2 regions of the Pectobacterium parmentieri genome follow, and region 1 is predicted to be linked to the other one. Evidence: predicted binding sites of a transcription regulator. Region 1 holds the regulator's gene; the other holds the start of a gene.
What was found. Region 1 encodes Fur, which represses iron uptake genes when iron is present. Its sites were predicted from a motif close to ATAATAATGAGAACNACTATCAA; they were not measured.

Region 1 (8,961 bases):
ATAAACAGCCCGCTCAGCAAAATGTTCTGTCCAACCGTGGTGATTTGTTCAAAGCGAACCCCCGCTGCAGCGAATTTCTCTGCGCTGGCGCTACTGAATGCGGATAGGGACGCGCCAAACTGACGGCTCAATGGCGGCACAATATTCTTGGCCTGATTTTGGTAATCGTCCAGCGCGTTGGCAACAGCCTTTTGATAAAGCGGTTCAACACCTTGAACAACCAGACTATTCCAGTCACGACTGACAGCCTGCACCAGAGCATTATCCAGACCCGCATGATCGATGGCATTAAACGCCACCAAATCAGACTTCAGTTTATCCAGCGCGACGAGAGCAGAGGCCTGCTCTTTATCAGCGGTAGCATTATCACCACTGCGACGCGCATCTACGGCACGCGCCAGACGGGTTACCATACGGAAGTATTGATCGTTGCCCTGGTTGATGAAATTCATGTTCTGAACCAGCAAGGTGCTGGTTTTTGAGGTTGTAGTCATCTCTTTAAAAGAGAACAGGGTATATATCGATACCCCCCCCCAAAGAACACAAAAAATGCCCAGCACCCATAGCATAGCGGTTCTGATGGCAATATTTTTAATAAGTCTCATAGCTCACTCCAAATCAGGAAAATGGTTAAAAAGATTTTTATCGCTAATCAACCAATATGAATCAGAAAATTCACACAATAAAACAGACCACTTCTCCCTAGCGTTCACATTTCACCGAGTCGAAAACTCAAAAACCACGCTAGTTCATCGGCTAAATACAGAGAATATTTAGCACTCTTGCTATATTTATTAATATAATTTTTCACACCGAGAATAAATTCGCCTATTTTTATAAATATACGTTTTTTAATCAGAGGGTTGAAAGCAAAGCGACTGCCACCCTACGTCCCTTGTGCGTTGGCGTGGATACACAGCCAGACGGAAAAGCAATTTAAACATCATTTTCATTTTATTCTTTAATATCAAAAGCTAAAGACTTTCTCTTCAAGGTTGCATCGTTTCAGCTACAAATGATTATAATTCTTATCTTCTTTGATTAGGAATATTCCCGAAAAATGTTACAAATCTTCAATTCAATAAAAACATTATCTTTTGTATGTATTTTAATTCTCCCTAAATAGAGATGTACCGTTCCGTGACTTTTATTTCTTAAAAAAAGAAGTCTGCTTTTAATTACAACTGAAAGGAAATGCAAAATAAAAACATCATTCATAAAAAATGAAACGTCGTTGCAAATAAATAACCTTCTGGTACTGGGCTATGCATGTCTAATCTCGGAAGGCAATATAACCATACTATTGACATGGATAATTTAGCGCCAGAAGAGATGCACTTCGCTCCTTTTATCGCCCTCCGCATTTTGCATGCTCTTGATTTACGCCTCTATACCGATACGAGTTTCTCCTAATGTGAGTGTCTGTTATTATTAGCAGATAAGTGGGTGAAACATTACACCATACCATTAGGAATCAAGGGGTTATTCAATTCATGGCACTCATCGGAATATTCTTTGGCAGTGATACCGGCAACACGGAAAACATCGCCAAAACGATCCAACAACAGTTAGGCACCAGCGTTGCTGATGTTCATGACATCGCCAAAAGCAGCAAAGAAGACCTGGAAGGTTTCGATATTCTGCTGTTAGGTATTCCAACCTGGTATTACGGTGAAGCTCAGTGCGATTGGGATGACTTCTTCCCTTCGTTGGAAGAGGTTGATTTCACCGGAAAATTGGTTGCTCTGTTTGGCTGTGGCGATCAGGAAGACTATGCAGAATACTTCTGTGATGCCATGGGAACTATTCGCGACATCATTGAGCCTCGCGGCGCGACGATTGTCGGCCACTGGCCAACAGAAGGCTATTATTTTGAAGCGTCTAAAGGACTTGCCGACGATAATCACTTCATTGGTTTGGCTATCGATGAAGACCGCCAGCCTGAATTGACCAGCGAGCGCGTGACGACGTGGGTGAAACAGATCGGCGATGAACTGAATCTGAAAGAGCTGGTTGGTTAAGCCATTTTGGCTCTGATAATCCCTATCAGAGCCAAAATAGTATCGATAGGTAAAACCTTTCATAATAATTGATACATTTTTTTAACTTCTATCAGTAAACCTGTACAATAATCCCATCGGTTTTATACGCGCTTTACCTTTTCCTCATTCATCAACAACGGATTGCGTTATATATCAGTAGTGTGAGTGGGGACAATATTGTTAACATTCCCTTGTTTTCATTTTGTATGCGCGGTTCTATAATTGAGACGCGTTTGCATTTTTTGAGCCGACCGATGTCATAGGCTAGGCAGCCTCCATTGATAAGTAAGCTACAGGACTAAACCCGCATGACTGACAACAATACCGCATTGAAGAAGGCCGGCTTGAAAGTCACTCTTCCAAGACTGAAAATACTGGAAGTGTTACAGGATCCTGTCTGTCATCACGTCAGTGCGGAAGATTTATACAAGAGACTGATTGATATGGGCGAAGAGATTGGTCTTGCTACCGTCTATCGCGTACTCAACCAGTTTGATGATGCAGGTATCGTAACCCGTCATAACTTCGAAGGTGGTAAATCCGTCTTTGAATTGACGCAGCAGCATCATCACGATCACTTAATTTGCCTCGACTGTGGCAAAGTCATTGAATTCCGCGATGAATCTATCGAAGCACGTCAGCGTGAGATCGCAGAAAGACACGGCATTAAATTGACCAACCACAGTTTGTATCTCTATGGGCATTGCAGTGAAGGGGATTGTCGAGAAGACGAAACCCTGCATGAGTCCACACGATAAATCGACCACATAAAAAAATAAAACCGCCGAGGCGGTTTTATTTTCTAACTCATGCCCTTAACCTACCCAGGTATCGCGCAGCCCGACCGTTCGGTTAAACACCAGATGGTCTGTACTGGAGTAAACGCGATCGGCACAGAAATAGCCTTCGCGCTCAAACTGATACGCTTTCTCTATTTCCGCCTGCGCCAAACTCGCTTCGACAAAGCCTCGCGTAACTTTCAGTGAGTCTGGGTTAATCGTCGACAGGAAGTCATCCGCCGCGCCAGGATTTGCCACACTGAATAAACGATCGTACAAACGGAATTCTGCTGGCACGCCATGCGCCGCGGAGACCCAGTGGATAACCCCCTTCACTTTACGGCCGTCAGCCGGATCTTTGCTCAGCGTTTCCGCATCATAACTACAATAGATCGTGGAGATGGTGCCCTGCTCGTCTTTTTCAATGCGATCAGCTTTGATCACATAGGCATTACGCAAACGAACTTCTTTACCCAACACCAGACGTTTGTACTGTTTGTTAGCTTCTTCACGGAAGTCAGCGCGATCGATGTAAACTTCACGGCTGAATGCCACCTGACGCGAGCCCATTTCCGGCTTATTAGGATGGTTCGGCATCGCAACAAACTCTTCGTGCTCAGCGGGCAGGTTCTCGATCACGACTTTGACTGGATCTAACACTGCCATCGCACGCGGAGCATTCTCATTCAGATCGTCACGGATGCAGGATTCAAGCGCGGCCATTTCCACGTTATTGTCCTGCTTCGTTACGCCGATGCGCACACAAAATTCACGGACGGAAGCCGCACTATAGCCACGACGACGCAGGCCTGAGATAGTCGGCATACGCGGGTCATCCCATCCTTCAACCACATTTTCCACAACCAGTTGGTTCAGCTTACGCTTGGACATAATCGCGTATTCGAGATTGAGGCGGGAGAATTCGTACTGGCGTGGATGGCAAGGAATCGTGATGTTATCCAGCACCCAGTCGTACAGACGACGATTATCCTGGAATTCCAACGTACATAGAGAATGCGTGATCCCTTCCAGCGCATCGGAAATGCAGTGGGTGAAGTCATACATCGGGTAGATGCACCACTTATTGCCCGTCTGGTGGTGATCGGAGAACTTAATGCGATACAGCACCGGATCGCGCATCACGATAAAGGATGATGCCATATCGATTTTTGCACGCAGACAAGCAGTACCTTCAGCAAACCCGCCGTTACGCATTTTTTCAAATAGCGCCAGGTTTTCCTGCACGGTACGGTCACGATAAGGGCTGTTTTTGCCCGGTGCCGTCAACGTACCACGGTATTCGCGAATCTGATCGGCGGTCAGCTCATCAACGTAAGCCAGCCCTTTACCGATCAGCTCAACCGCATAAGCGTGCAGTTGATCAAAATAATCAGAAGAATAACGAACGTTACCGCTCCATGAAAAACCCAGCCACTCGACGTCACGTTTGATCGACTCAACGTATTCGATATCTTCTTTTACCGGATTGGTGTCGTCAAAACGCAGGTTGCATTGCCCTTGATAGTCACGCGCGATACCAAAATTCAGGCAAATAGATTTGGCATGCCCAATATGCAGATAACCATTCGGCTCTGGCGGAAAACGTGTCTGAATACGGTCATGCTTACCAGACGCCAGATCTTCATCAATAATCTGACGGATAAAGTTAGTCGGGCGGGCTTCAGCCTCACTCATTCTTCATTCCTCAATGCTAAAACGACGTATAACCGACAATGATCCAACAAGCTACGCTGGGAAACAACCGTTAATTATTCATAACGAAAAAAAGGGGCGAGATTGCTATCTCACCCCCTCAGTTTCATCGATATAACACGGCGTTACACAAGCATCGTCATTATATTACGCCTTGTCATACTCCGCTTTCAGCGCCGTTGCGATCGACTCAGCCTGCGTGCCCACAACAATCTGTACGCTTTGTTTATTCAGGCGAATAACACCCGCAGCGCCAAGACGTTTCGCCTGTGCATCATCAACCAGAGAGGAATCAACCACGTTCAAACGCAAACGTGTGATACAGGCATCGATGCCAACCAGGTTGGCTTTACCGCCAAGTGCCTGTAAATATCCCTGTGCCAACGCCGCCGTATCGTTTGACTTCTTGCCCACAGACGCTTTAATCACGTCATAGCCATCTGCCTCACTACCGCTTACCGCCAGCTCACGTCCCGGCGTTAACAGATTGAAGCGAGTGATGGTAAAGCGGAACACCACGTAGTAAATGACGAAGAATACCAGCCCCTGCGCTATCAACATGTACCACTGGGTTGCCAGCGGATTACGTGAAGACAGCACCATATCCACCAGACCGGCACTGAAACCAAAACCGGCGATCCACTGCATACTGGCTGCAATAAAGACGGAAAAACCTGTCAGTAACGCATGCAGGAAATACAGCACTGGCGCGACAAACATAAACGAAAATTCCAGCGGCTCGGTGATCCCGGTAAAGAATGAAGCAAATGCCGCCGCCAACATAATCCCGGCCACTTTGCTTTTGTTCTCTGGGCGCGCGCAGTGGTAAATCGCTAGCGCAGCGCCCGGCAGGCCGAACATCATAATCGGGAAGAAGCCCGCCTGATAACGCCCAGTGATCCCAACGATGGCTTTACCAGAATCGATAGACTGTTGGCCTGCCAGGAAGTTAGGAATATCGTTGATACCTGCGACATCAAACCAGAACACAGAATTCAGCGCATGGTGTAATCCAACAGGGATCAGTAAGCGGTTAAAGAAAGCATAAACCCCAGCACCAGCCGACCCTAACTGTTGAATATGTTCACCAAACGACACCAGCGCATTGTAAATGACTGGCCAGACGTACATTAAAATGAACGCCACCAGAATCATCAGGAAAGAAACCAGAATCGGTACCAAACGCCGCCCACTGAAGAAAGAGAGCGCTTTAGGCAATTCAACCTGGCTGAAACGGTTATACAGTTCGGCGGACATCACACCGACGATAATCCCGATGAACTGGTTTTCAATCTTACCAAACGCAGCCGGCACCAGTTCAACGGGAATTCGTTGAATCATAGCGACCACGGCGGGTGAACACAGTGTAGTCAGCACCAGATAACCAACAAAACCGGTCAAGGCGGCCGCACCATCCTTATCTTTCGACATGCCGTAAGCGACACCGACCGCAAACAGCACCGCCATATGTCCAATGATCGCCTCACCCGATTTAATGAGAAGCGCCGCCAACGCGTTTTCACTTCCCCAGCCAACCGGATCAATCCAATAACCTATCCCCATCAGGATAGCGGCAGCAGGCAGCGTCGCGACAGGCACCATCAATGCCCGGCCGACTTTTTGTAAATAGCTCAGAATACTCACTTTTCCCTCTCTTACCTTTGTGAGGTAAATGAAATGTTGTGGGGCAAACAAACCTGCCAATAAATTTCACTGCCAAAAATTTCACTGTCGAACAGTTTCATTGTCGAAAAACCATGACCCGCGGTGGTTCTTAGGGACAGTGTAAGAAAAATAATTCGCTACACAAATTAAACCCCATAATTATGTGATAAAAATCACCAAAAAACTGCATACGAAAACTTTATATCTGAATAAAACCCCAACTTATTTCAAGATTAAAAAAAACGGAGTAGACTAATTTTAATGCATAGACAACGCGCGTCACTGGCGCGACTTACGCGATAACGAATTTAATCCCACTAGAAATCAGGAGAGCGCCGATGAGACTCATCCCTTTAACTACCGCCGCAGACGTCGGAAAATGGGCCGCCCACTACATCGTTGAGAAAATTAACGCTTTCAAACCCAGCGCGGAGCGCCCTTTTATTCTTGGCTTACCGACAGGTAGCTCACCACAGGAAGCCTATAAATCGCTGGTCGCCATGCACAAAGCCGGTCTGGTGAGCTTCAAATACGTTGTGACTTTCAATATGGATGAATACGTCGGCCTGCCAACCGATCACCCGGAAAGCTATCATACCTTTATGCATCAAAATTTCTTCAATCACGTTGATATTCCGCGTGAAAACATTAACCTGTTGAACGGCAACGCAGAAGACACCACAGCAGAATGTCGCCGCTATGAAGAAAAAATAAAATCCTACGGGAAAATTCATCTTTTCATGGGCGGCGTGGGTAATGATGGGCACATCGCCTTCAATGAACCCGCTTCCTCTCTGGCTTCCCGCACCCGCATCAAAACGTTGACGGAAGAAACCCGTATTGCGAATTCCCGTTTCTTCGGCGGGAACGTCAGTTTGGTGCCCAAATTTGCCCTGACCGTTGGCGTTGGTACATTGCTGGATGCCGAAGAAGTGATGATTCTGGTGACCGGACGCAACAAAGCGCAAGCGCTACAGGCTGCGGTAGAAGGCAACGTCAACCACATGTGGACCATCAGTTGTCTGCAACTCCATGCTAAAGCCATCATGGTTTGTGATGAGCCTTCAACGATGGAGCTAAAGGTAAAAACCGTTAAATATTTCCGTGAGTTAGAAACGGAAAGTATGAAAAATCTCTAACCGATCGCGGGAGTTGATGATGTACGCGTTAACCCATAGCCGGATTTTCACCGGCCATCAGATTTTGGATAATCACGCCGTTGTGATTGCCGATGGGCTGATCGAACGGATCTGCCCACTTGCCGCTCTCCCTTCTGGCATTGAACAGCACGACCTGGGCGGTGCGTTCCTCGCCCCCGGGTTTATTGATCTCCAGTTGAACGGTTGTGGAGGTGTGCAATTCAACGATTCGCTGGAGACGATCTCCGTCAAAACGTTGGAAATCATGCAGCAGGCAAACCAGCGATCAGGCTGCACCAGCTTTTTACCTACGCTAATTACGTCCAGCGACGCGTTCATGAAGCACAGCGTCAACGTAATGAGAGACTGGCTGGCGCAGAATAAGCATCTGGCGCTTGGACTGCATCTCGAAGGCCCATGGCTGAACGTAATAAAAAAAGGCACACATGACCCTGCTTTTATCCGCAAGCCAACGCAAGAACTCGTCGACTTTCTGTGCGCCAACGCGGATGCAATTACGAAAATCACACTGGCACCGGAAGAAGTCGAGCCGTCGTTCATCCGCCAGTTGACGGCGGCGGGTATCGTCGTCTCTGCTGGGCATTCTAACGCGACCTGGGAACAGGCTAAGCAGGGTTTTGCCGCCGGAATTCGTTTCGCCACTCACCTGTTCAACGCCATGCCGTATCTGACTGGTCGTGAGCCTGGGCTCGTTGGTGCGATTTACGATGCCCCTGAAGTCTATTGCGGCATTATCGCGGATGGACGACACGTAGACTGGGCCAACATTCGCAACAGTAAACGCATCAAGGGCGACAAGTTGGTGTTGGTTACCGACGCCACCGCACCGGCGGGCGCGGATATTGACCAGTTCATTTTTGCTGGTAAAACCATATACTACCGTGATGGCATTTGTGTTGATGAAAACGGCACCCTGAGCGGTTCGGCACTGACTATGATTGACGCCGTGCGTAATAGCGTCGAACACGTCGGTATCGCATTGGATGAAGCCATTCGGATGGCGACGCTCTATCCCGCTCGTGCCATCGGTGTCGACAAACAGTTAGGCAGCATTGAAAGCGGTAAAGTAGCGAACCTGACCGCCTTTGACCGTGATTATCACATTCTCAAGACATTTGTTAACGGCAACCCAGTTTGGGGGTAAAGCGAAAGCGTCTTGGGGTAACGCAGAAATACGTTGGGGAAACCAAATAAGGTTCCCCAACGTTGAGTTAAACCTAAGCGAGTACTTCTTAATGACCACAGGCGGACAGGCGCAGATAGGGAATGTCGATCTGGTTAAGCAATTAAACAGCGCGGTGGTTTACCGCCTGATTGATCAGCAAGGCCCGATCTCACGGATTCAGATAGCAGAGCAGAGCCAACTTGCTCCCGCCAGCGTCACCAAAATCACCCGCCAACTTCTGGAGCGCGGGCTCATCAAAGAAGTCGATCAGCAGGCTTCCACCGGTGGCAGACGCGCCATTTCGATTATCACCGAAAATCGCCCTTTCCATAGCATAGCCGTTCGTCTCGGTCGTTATGACGCCACCATTGCGCTGTACGATTTACAGGGAAAAGCACTGGAAGAAGCGCACTACGAACTACAAGAAAACACGCAGG
Region 2 (8,961 bases), 2.3 Mb from region 1:
GTTGATTTAGGGATGGGTTGCGGCAGACTGGTAAAAAGAGAGGAATCGGGCCAGCCCATCAACGAGAACACGATTTATCATGAAACCTGAAACGAAGGTTATCCATGCCGGACGCCATCCAGACGATTTTCTTGGCACGGTTAATACACCGGTCTACCGTACATCCACGGTGATTTGCGGGTCGATGGCGGAATGGGATAATAAGCAACGGCAGCAAACATCTTTCGATGAGCCAGAACTTTTCTACGGCCGACACGGCACGCCAACCAGTAAGTCGTTGCAAGAGGCCATCGCCGAGTTGGAAGGTGGCTATAAATCTTTTGTTTATCCTTCCGGTGTTTCTGCGTGTACCACGGCCATTTTGGCTTTTACTTCGGCAGATGATCATGTGCTGGTGCCTGACAGCGTTTATGGTCCGGTGCGCCAAATTGCTGGCACGTTGCTGAAAAGATTTCGCATCAACGTTGAGTTCTACGATCCTGCACTTGGCGCGGATATTGAAAAATTATTCCGCCCTGAGACTCGATTGGTATACACCGAAGCGCCAGGTTCAATGACGTTTGAAATGCAGGATATTCCCGCCATCGCCGAGGTTGCTCATCGGCATGACGCAATTGTGGTAATGGATAACACCTGGGCTAGTCCGCTGTATTTTCAACCCTTTACTAAAGGTGTAGATATCTCTATTCAGGCGGCGACAAAATATATTGTCGGTCATTCTGATGTCATGATGGGGATTGTTACCGCCACCGAAGCCACCTACCAACGTCTAAAATCGACTACGCATGAGCTGGGTTTACTTGCCAGCCCTGATGATTGCTATCTGGCGCAGCGTGGTTTACGCACGCTGCATGTCCGTCTGGAACGCCATTATCAAACAGGGCTTCGGCTTGCCGAATTTATTGCCCGTCAGCCGGAAGTTGCTCGGGTCATTCACCCAGCATTACCCAGCGATCCGGGATATGCCTTGTGGAAACGTGATTTCACGGGGGCATCAGGGCTCTTTGCGTTTGCGCTTCACCCCGAGCTAAGTCACAAGCGTACTGCGTTTGTTGAAGCGCTCACCTTGTTTGGCATTGGCGGATCCTGGGGAGGCTACGAAAGTCTGATCTTGCCACTAAACCCTGTCCGATCGGTTCACCCTGATGCGCATCCCGGCACGCTGCTGCGTATCCACGCGGGATTAGAGAGTGTGGACGATCTGTTGGCCGATCTGGAACGGGCTTTTGCCCTTATTCGGCAAGCTTAGCCTTCCATTCGGGTTATCCCATCGAACGACACATCATGCTAAAAGAGAGTCATGCTATGCGAATTATTGCCTGTGGGGATTTACTGTTTTCCAGCCGCAATCTGGCTGCGCGAGTAGACAAAAACATCGTTGACCAACTTGCGGCGGCGGATGCGGTTTTCGCTAATGCTGAGTTTTGTTGCCCAAAACCCACCACACCACCTGCGGCGGGTCGTGGCTATATCACGGCGGTGAGGCAGGCAACGCTGGATGAGTTTGTTGATTTGAATATCAAGCTGGTTTCTTTTGCTAACAACCACACGGGTGATTTTGGCTGGGAAGGCGTCGTTGATACGATCGACGCGGCAGAAGAACGCGGGCTGATTCATTGTGGTGTGGGGCGTAACCTTGATGACGCCCGCGCTGCGCGGTTCCTCGATACGCCAAAAGGGCGGGTCGGCGTGGTGGCTGTCAGCAGCACCCGTTCGGAAGTCTTTGCCGCAAGTGTCGCAGGGGGAAGTGTGGTGGCACGTCCCGGCCTCAACCCGCTGCGCTGGGGGCGAGCTTACGTGTTGCCGGATAAGGAGTTTGAGCAACTGCAGGAGATCACTGAACTGCTAGGTGTTGCTGCCAGCAACCGTGAAGGAGCCCGAATTGAAGTGATGGCGGATCAGGGACCCGATCGTTTCAAATTTGGCTCGTTGTTTGAAAGTTCGATACCAATAGAGCGTGGCGAGCAAGCTTATGTTCGCACATTTATGAATGAAGAAGATTGTGCCGCGATTCTTAAAAGCGTGCGCGATGCAGCAAATCGTTCCGATGTCGCCATCGTCAGCCTGCATACGCATGAAGGGGAAGGTGATGGTTGGTATGCGCCACATCCACCTGAATTTATCGAAGATTTTGCTCACCGGGCCATTGATGCTGGCGCATCGGCAGTGGTGGGACATGGTGCGCACTTCCTGCGTGGCGTGGAAATTTATAACAAACGTCCGATTTTTTACAATCTGGGTAGCCTGCTGATGGAGTTTGAAGCGGGTGAATCGATTATCGCGCCAGAAATGTACACCGCCTATGGTTACGATCACGATGCACGCCCTTCCGATTTGCACCGGGCACGAGCAAAAGATCGGGAAGGTAACTTTATTGGCTTCAATGCCGAATCACGTTTCTCCAAAAATTGTGCCGCGCTGTTGGATTACGCCGATGGGGCGCTACAGTTCAAATTACTTCCGCTCGATCTGGGTATGAACCGTGAGCGCCCACTCGATCGTGGTTTACCTGTTACGGTGTCTGCGGCTCTTGGGCATGAAATCGCGGCAGATCTGACGCGTATGAGCGCTCGTTATGGCACGGTATTACGTTATGACGAGGATCTTGGGACGATCGCGATTGAAAAGGCTTAGCTCGTAATCCCCTGTCAGCCTATGCCTCATAAAGGAGGCATAGGTGAATATTTTCCGCTAGCCTTTCCTCTATGCCGCGACTTTCTCGCTTTACTGAGCGGCTTAAACCTCTCAAATGTTTCTTTTTTAACAATGCCTCGTTAACGATATGGTGAATTGTTCTTTTTTATCTATATGTATTTTAATGGAATTAATCGTTTTGTTGAAATGGAAATAATAACGCGTATAGTTATCATTTACCTTTCTGTGCAAATGTTGACAAAACACGCCTCAGCATCTCGCCAAAATTACCATCAGTTAACCGAGGATATACCATGTCTTTTGGAGTTACTCGCGCCGGAAAAATGCGCGTTTGTGATTCTTCGCTGGCCGGAACAAAACCATTCGGAGTCTCCCTTCTCGCCCTGTTGATTTCTGCCTCTTTCCTACCTGCTCAGGCTGTTGCCGAAGAAAATCCTGCTTCAGGCGATACGCTTGTCGTTAGCGCGAATGCAAATGCTAATGCTAATGCAGAGGCCAGCGACCCGCAGGATTACAGCGTGAAAGTCACTAACGCCGGAACCAAAATGACGCTGACGCCGCGCGATATTCCGCAGTCGGTGAGTGTCATCAGTAAGCAGCGTATCGAAGATCAGAACCTGCAAACGATTGGTGAGGTAATGGCGAACACGACAGGTGTGTCCTCTAAAATTATCGACTCAGAACGTGTGACGTATTTCTCTCGCGGTTTCCGTATCACTAACTACCTGTTCGACGATATTCCAACGGTCGTGAACGAAATTTGGGATTTTGGTGATTCAGGCTCAGACACAGCGATCTATGACCGTATTGAAGTCGTGCGCGGGGCTACGGGGTTAATGACGGGAACGGGTAACCCTTCTGCTGCCGTGAATATGGTACGCAAACATGCGGACAGTCGCGAGTTTAAGGGCTCTGTGTCGGGTAGTTATGGTTCTTGGGATAAACAGCGGATGGTGGCCGATCTGTCTGCGCCGCTGACGGAGTCTGGCAATGTGCGCGGGCGTGTAATTGCGGGCTATCAGGATAACGACACTTGGCTCGATCGTTACCACGGCCGCAAAAAATTCCTCTACGGCGTGATTGATGCTGATGTAACAGAATCCACCACGTTATCGCTTGGTTATAATTATCAGGAAAGCAATACAGATAGCCCAACCTGGGGTGGTTTGCCAACATGGTTTACCGATGGCAGTCCCACTAATTTTGGGCACAAATTTAACTCCGCACCGAACTGGAGCTATTCCGATAAAACGTCGAGAAAAGTGTTTGCCGATCTGACTCAGCGTTTTGATAATGGCTGGCAGGTGCGTATGAATGGGACGCACGGCGAAACCAACTTCGATTCCAAGCTGATGTATGCCAATGGTTTCCCCGATAAAGATACCGGAATACTTGTTGATCCGTCTGGCGCTAATGTTGGTGCTTACGGTGGATGGAACAAAGGAACCCGTAAAGTTGATGCGATTGACACCTATGCTTCTGGCCCGTTCGAGCTATTAGGACGCCAGCATGAGCTGGTGGTTGGCGGCAGCTATACTCGACAGCGTAGCCAGTTCTATAACACGCAATCCACGATCAGCCCGACTGATATGGGCAATTACTACAACTGGAATGGCAATATTGCCGATCCTACATGGGGATCTTGGGTTGATAACACTTTTGTGCCGGGAGTCTGGGCGGATTATGAACATTCAACCACACGCCAAAAATCACTCTATGCGTCGGCGCGCTTCTCTCTGGCCGATCCGCTGCATCTGATTGCTGGCGCGCGTTATACTGACTGGAGCATCATGGGGTCGACGGGTGATACCAGCAATAATCGTGTGACGCCTTATGTTGGTCTGGTTTATGACATCAACGATACCTGGTCGACGTATGCCAGCTACACCGATATCTTCCAACCGCAAACGCAAAAAGATATTAATAAAAAATATCTGTCTCCGACTACAGGTAAAAACTACGAAACGGGTGTTAAGGGAGACTGGTATAACAGCCGCCTGACGGCCTCGGTATCAATCTTCCGTATTGAGCAGGATAACCTAGGACAATCAACGGGAATCGCGATCCCCGGAGGTGGCGGTGAGTTTGCCTACCGTACAGTTGATGGTGTTGTCAGCAAAGGTATTGAATTTGAAGTCAACGGCGCGGTGACGGATAATCTGCAAATGACGTTTGGTGGTTCTCGCTATGTGGTTGACGATCAAGATGGTAAGTCAGTCAACCCAGAACAGCCGCGCACGTCGCTCAAGCTGTTTACTCGCTACCAGTTGCCAGTGCTGCCGGAATTAACCGTTGGCGGCGGTGTTAACTGGCAAAATGGTATCTGGCAGGAAGGTTCTGGCCCGCAAAACACAACGTTGCGTGCCGAACAAGGTAGCTACGCGCTGGTTAACCTGTTTGGCCGTTATCAGGTGACCAAGCAGTTGGCAGTTCAGGCCAATATCAACAACCTGTTTGATAAAGAGTACAGCGACTACCTTGCGCCTTATGCCGTGTATGGTGCGCCGCGCAGCGTCTCAATGACGGTCAACTATGCGTTCTAGTTCGCTGTTCTGAATTGATTCTAGTGACTTGCCCGACGGCGCAGTGAGCTGCTGTCGGGAATAATGATAGCGCCCGTTGCCTCAATGACATAGGCGCTTTTTCTTTTGGCTCTGTAAGATATTTTCGACACTCACCTGAGTACGTGCTACCTGAGTGGATGGTGGAGTAGGGTTAACATTGGCTCGGGGATAGGCGACAATAACGGGCTATGTCGGGGCGGGGAACCGTTTTTTTCTTTTAGAACATTTTTACAGGAATTAAGAAATGAAGTGCCTGAATTGCGAGAACGATGCGCAAAAAGAGTCTGGTTTGTGTACAGATTGCGAAAGAGAAGAACAGCAGAAGATTAACGGTATTCTCTACCTTCCGGCGCTGGGAATTATTCTCTCTGTCATTATGGCTCCGTTCTCGCTGTATGAACTGGTCAGTGCCGTGCTGGCGCATTTCAAAAAAACGGGGTTTGTGAGTTATTACAGTCTATTCGCTATATTTTGCGTAATTGTTTTACTTGGTATGTCGATTTTTACTGCGCTAACGTTTTTTCGGCGCAAGCGGCGGACGAAGGTGGTGATGGTCGCTTACTATGTCATTAATGCGGTTATCGTATATTGCCTAACGTTACTGCCTTCACAGCTATTTGGTGTCGCGCTGGACGATAATGCATTTAGTATGCTTGCTGCGATTGTTTTCAGCATTGTCGTCTGGATCCCATATTTCCTGTTTTCGAAAAGAATTCCTCTGGTTTTTAGCCGCTAGCCAATAGGTTTAGCCGCAAGGGTATGTGTGCCTGTATCGGGTAAGGCACGTAGCGGCCTATGCCTCACTCTTAACCTACTATAAATAGCTCAACGTGAAGTTCGCCGTTGCCACAAAATCACCGGATCGAATCAAATCGTCGCGTATCTTTTCGATGCGGGCTGAAAAGAGAATGGCGTTGTCCCCACTTTGCAACACAATGCTGTCCGCGCTGCTATTGATGCCAATCAGTTTATTGGCATGATAAATGCCAATCGCGATACCTTTGGCTCTGGATGGTGTATCAAGTGCCAGATGCTTGGGCAATAGCAGCTCTTCTTTTCCTGAAAAACGAACAGTAACGTTTTGGTAGGTATCCAGATTGCAGTCCGTGAGGTTAATCGTGAAGTCATGCCAGTTGCCGTAGCTATTGGTTTTTAAATAGCGCTCAGAGACTTCACTCATGTTTACCACAATCACCTTGCTTTCCGTACTGACATTACAGCCAGCGTTGACGGCGGAGACGCGGAACGTCACTTCATTATCGCTCAGAGGAGGGGATTGTAGTGCAAGAGGTGAACTTGATTGTAGTGCCATGATGCCGACTGCTAAAGTGAGCAGGGCATGGTGTGACGTAGTTTTCATTACTGTATTGTCATTTTTTATCATCGTTGCTATCTCATGCAGGTGCGCGGAGTAGTGATAATTAAATCGCAGAATAATATGTTGACGGATCTCCCTGATGATTATTCATGAGGAACGGGCTGACACTGGTTTTGTGCGCAGGTAAAGGGCAACGGCACATAGGCACCGTGGTCGTTGACGTAGTACAGATAGAAATGATTGATCGCGCCGTTATTGACCTCAACAGACAACGTTGAGCGTGGCGCTACCATAAAGGCGTTTCTCTTTAATAGGTTGGCAGGCTTGGCGTGAGTCGTTTTGGGCTGCTTCAAGATGCTGCTTACCGTGATGTAGTACGGTGTTGGATTTTCTACCTGAAACGTGTTGCCTGTTTTTTTTATAAGCAGTTTTTTCTGCCATATCTCATCTTTTCCTGGTTTTACACCACGCGGGCGGAAGAACACTTTGATTTCAGACTGAATGGCGATCTGCAATACGTTGACCTTTTCTGTTTTTGGCAGAATTTCTCGGACGTTAAGGTAAAACAGCGATTCGCGATCGGTCGGCAATTGGGTGATTTGTTCAGTTTTAACCAGACGAGTCAGGCTATATCCTTTCGCTTCGATGCGCTGTAACGGCGGCAGTACCATCAGCGGCGTGGTCACTTTATTGTGCTGATCGTCCGTCAGCCAGGAATGTGCCAGAATCGGATGTTCCGCATTTGGGTTCATCAGCATCACCGTTGCGGATTGTTCCTCATCGTTAAAAATAACGCGGGTGCGATCGAGGCTCAGGGTGCTATAGGCTGAGGGTATCAAAAACAAGTAACTGATAATAAATCCCGCTGCTCGCTGATAAAATGGGCATTTCATAACGTACTCTCCAGACTTTTCTATTTCTCGCGGCTTATTTACAGGGAAGTCGCAGCGCATCACGGTGATTTAAGGTAGCGGGCAGGATGATGGATTGCCTCCATGAAGCTTCGGCGGCGAGTTTGTACTGCGCGTGATCTGGTCGCACTTCTTGTGTTAGCGCCAGGTTATCGACGAGTTTAAGCGGGAGGTCGACCGCTGGTTGGGAACGACTATTGCTTTCTGGCGGTGCGTTAACGGCCTGCTGCTGTCTTTCACGTGGGTTCATTCTTTGGGATAAAAGAGAGGTGCCCGGCGTGATATCTTCGGGAGCGGAGAAATGGTAAGGATTAATTTCGCTGTGCTCATCGACATCCAGTACATTAACGTTCAATTTCGTTGCACTGAGTGGTGTTGTACTCAAAGAAAAAATGAAAATTTCATAGTGAAATAACGCAGGTTTTACTTTTCCCTTGAGCATAAAACTCTTCATTGTCATAGGAATATAGGCTTTAGCAGATGCAGCATTGTGGTATCCATTCACACCAATTAAAATGTGGAATAAATAGGGTATAAGGGAGGAAACCTCCCATTTTATTGGATATACCCATTTGACCCTGTTGTTAGCGTAACTATCTTTCTTTTTAAGATAAAAAATTTGCTGTGCTGGATAACCCCCTGGTGTTACTCCTCGGAGGCATGCTCTACAGCAATACCTGCATCGTTCACACCGCCCTTTAGCGCTAGCAGCGCACTCTCATGAGTGCTCCCCCACATTTCTGCATAGTGGGTAATACCTTTTTTGTCATGTCTCTGCTGACCGATTACGATTTTTAGCCTATTCACGTAGCGAATATGTTGGCTGGCGTGCCCAATCAGCTTTCCATATGTTGGTTAGATAGTAGTGTTTATTGTTTTTTTTGGTCAAATGTATTGGCTTGATTATGTTTATTTAGATTAAATATCTTGAATTTTAATTTATTTAGGTTTTTATTCTGGTTTTTTGTCGTGTCAGGGGGGGCAGCACGGGATATAAACGTTATTTTAGGTGTAAATTATTTTAATTCAATACCTTATTTACCATTCATTTTATTTGATTGTGGGTGTCGTGAAATATCTATTTTTTTATAAAAAAATGAAATGTCTTTTTATTTTACCAATGGTTAATTGAACGTTAAATAATCTTTGACAATAAATGGTTAAGTTTTTATTCTTGCCTCTGATGGGGCGGTAACGTTCTGTATATAATTGATTTTTCTTTATGGAAAGCGTGTTTTTATTTTTTATGATGATTTTTTTTCGGACTATTCCGTTGGTTTTATGCTCATGAAGCAGCGTATCTACAATCTGTTTGTAACAAATGAATAGTACCTCTAATTTTGATGGGAAAAGGTCGAATGGTTTATTTGATTAATGATCTAATCATTTTCAACGAGGGTGAGGGAACGCTGGCATGGGTAGGGCGTGAAAGTGAAGCAATCTCTGTGAATTTTCCTATTTCACGATTGCTCTGCTTATTAATAGAGAATCAAGGGATAACGCTAAGCCGTGA

Region 2: fhuE (ferric-rhodotorulic acid/ferric-coprogen receptor FhuE) is a predicted target of Fur. The motif match lies at 2,848-2,870, and genes of this name have one in related genera.

The regions. Positions count from the first base shown of each region.
Region 1 covers NZ_CP015749.1:705,271-714,231, reverse strand. The annotation lists gene A8F97_RS03065 (methyl-accepting chemotaxis protein) at 1-605, opposite strand, end outside; gene fldA (flavodoxin FldA) at 1,494-2,021, shown strand; gene fur (ferric iron uptake transcriptional regulator) at 2,351-2,800, shown strand; gene glnS (glutamine--tRNA ligase) at 2,858-4,516, opposite strand; gene nagE (N-acetylglucosamine-specific PTS transporter subunit IIBC) at 4,682-6,178, opposite strand; gene nagB (glucosamine-6-phosphate deaminase) at 6,538-7,338, shown strand; gene nagA (N-acetylglucosamine-6-phosphate deacetylase) at 7,358-8,503, shown strand; gene nagC (DNA-binding transcriptional regulator NagC) at 8,595-8,961, shown strand, end outside.
Region 2 covers NZ_CP015749.1:2,997,146-3,006,106, reverse strand. The annotation lists gene metC (cystathionine beta-lyase) at 80-1,249, shown strand; gene A8F97_RS13670 (CapA family protein) at 1,285-2,634, shown strand; gene fhuE (ferric-rhodotorulic acid/ferric-coprogen receptor FhuE) at 2,949-5,198, shown strand; gene A8F97_RS13660 (DUF2569 domain-containing protein) at 5,464-5,955, shown strand; gene A8F97_RS13655 (fimbrial protein) at 6,034-6,579, opposite strand; gene A8F97_RS13650 (fimbrial biogenesis chaperone) at 6,681-7,430, opposite strand; gene A8F97_RS13645 (hypothetical protein) at 7,465-7,890, opposite strand; gene A8F97_RS13640 (winged helix-turn-helix domain-containing protein) at 8,807-8,961, shown strand, end outside.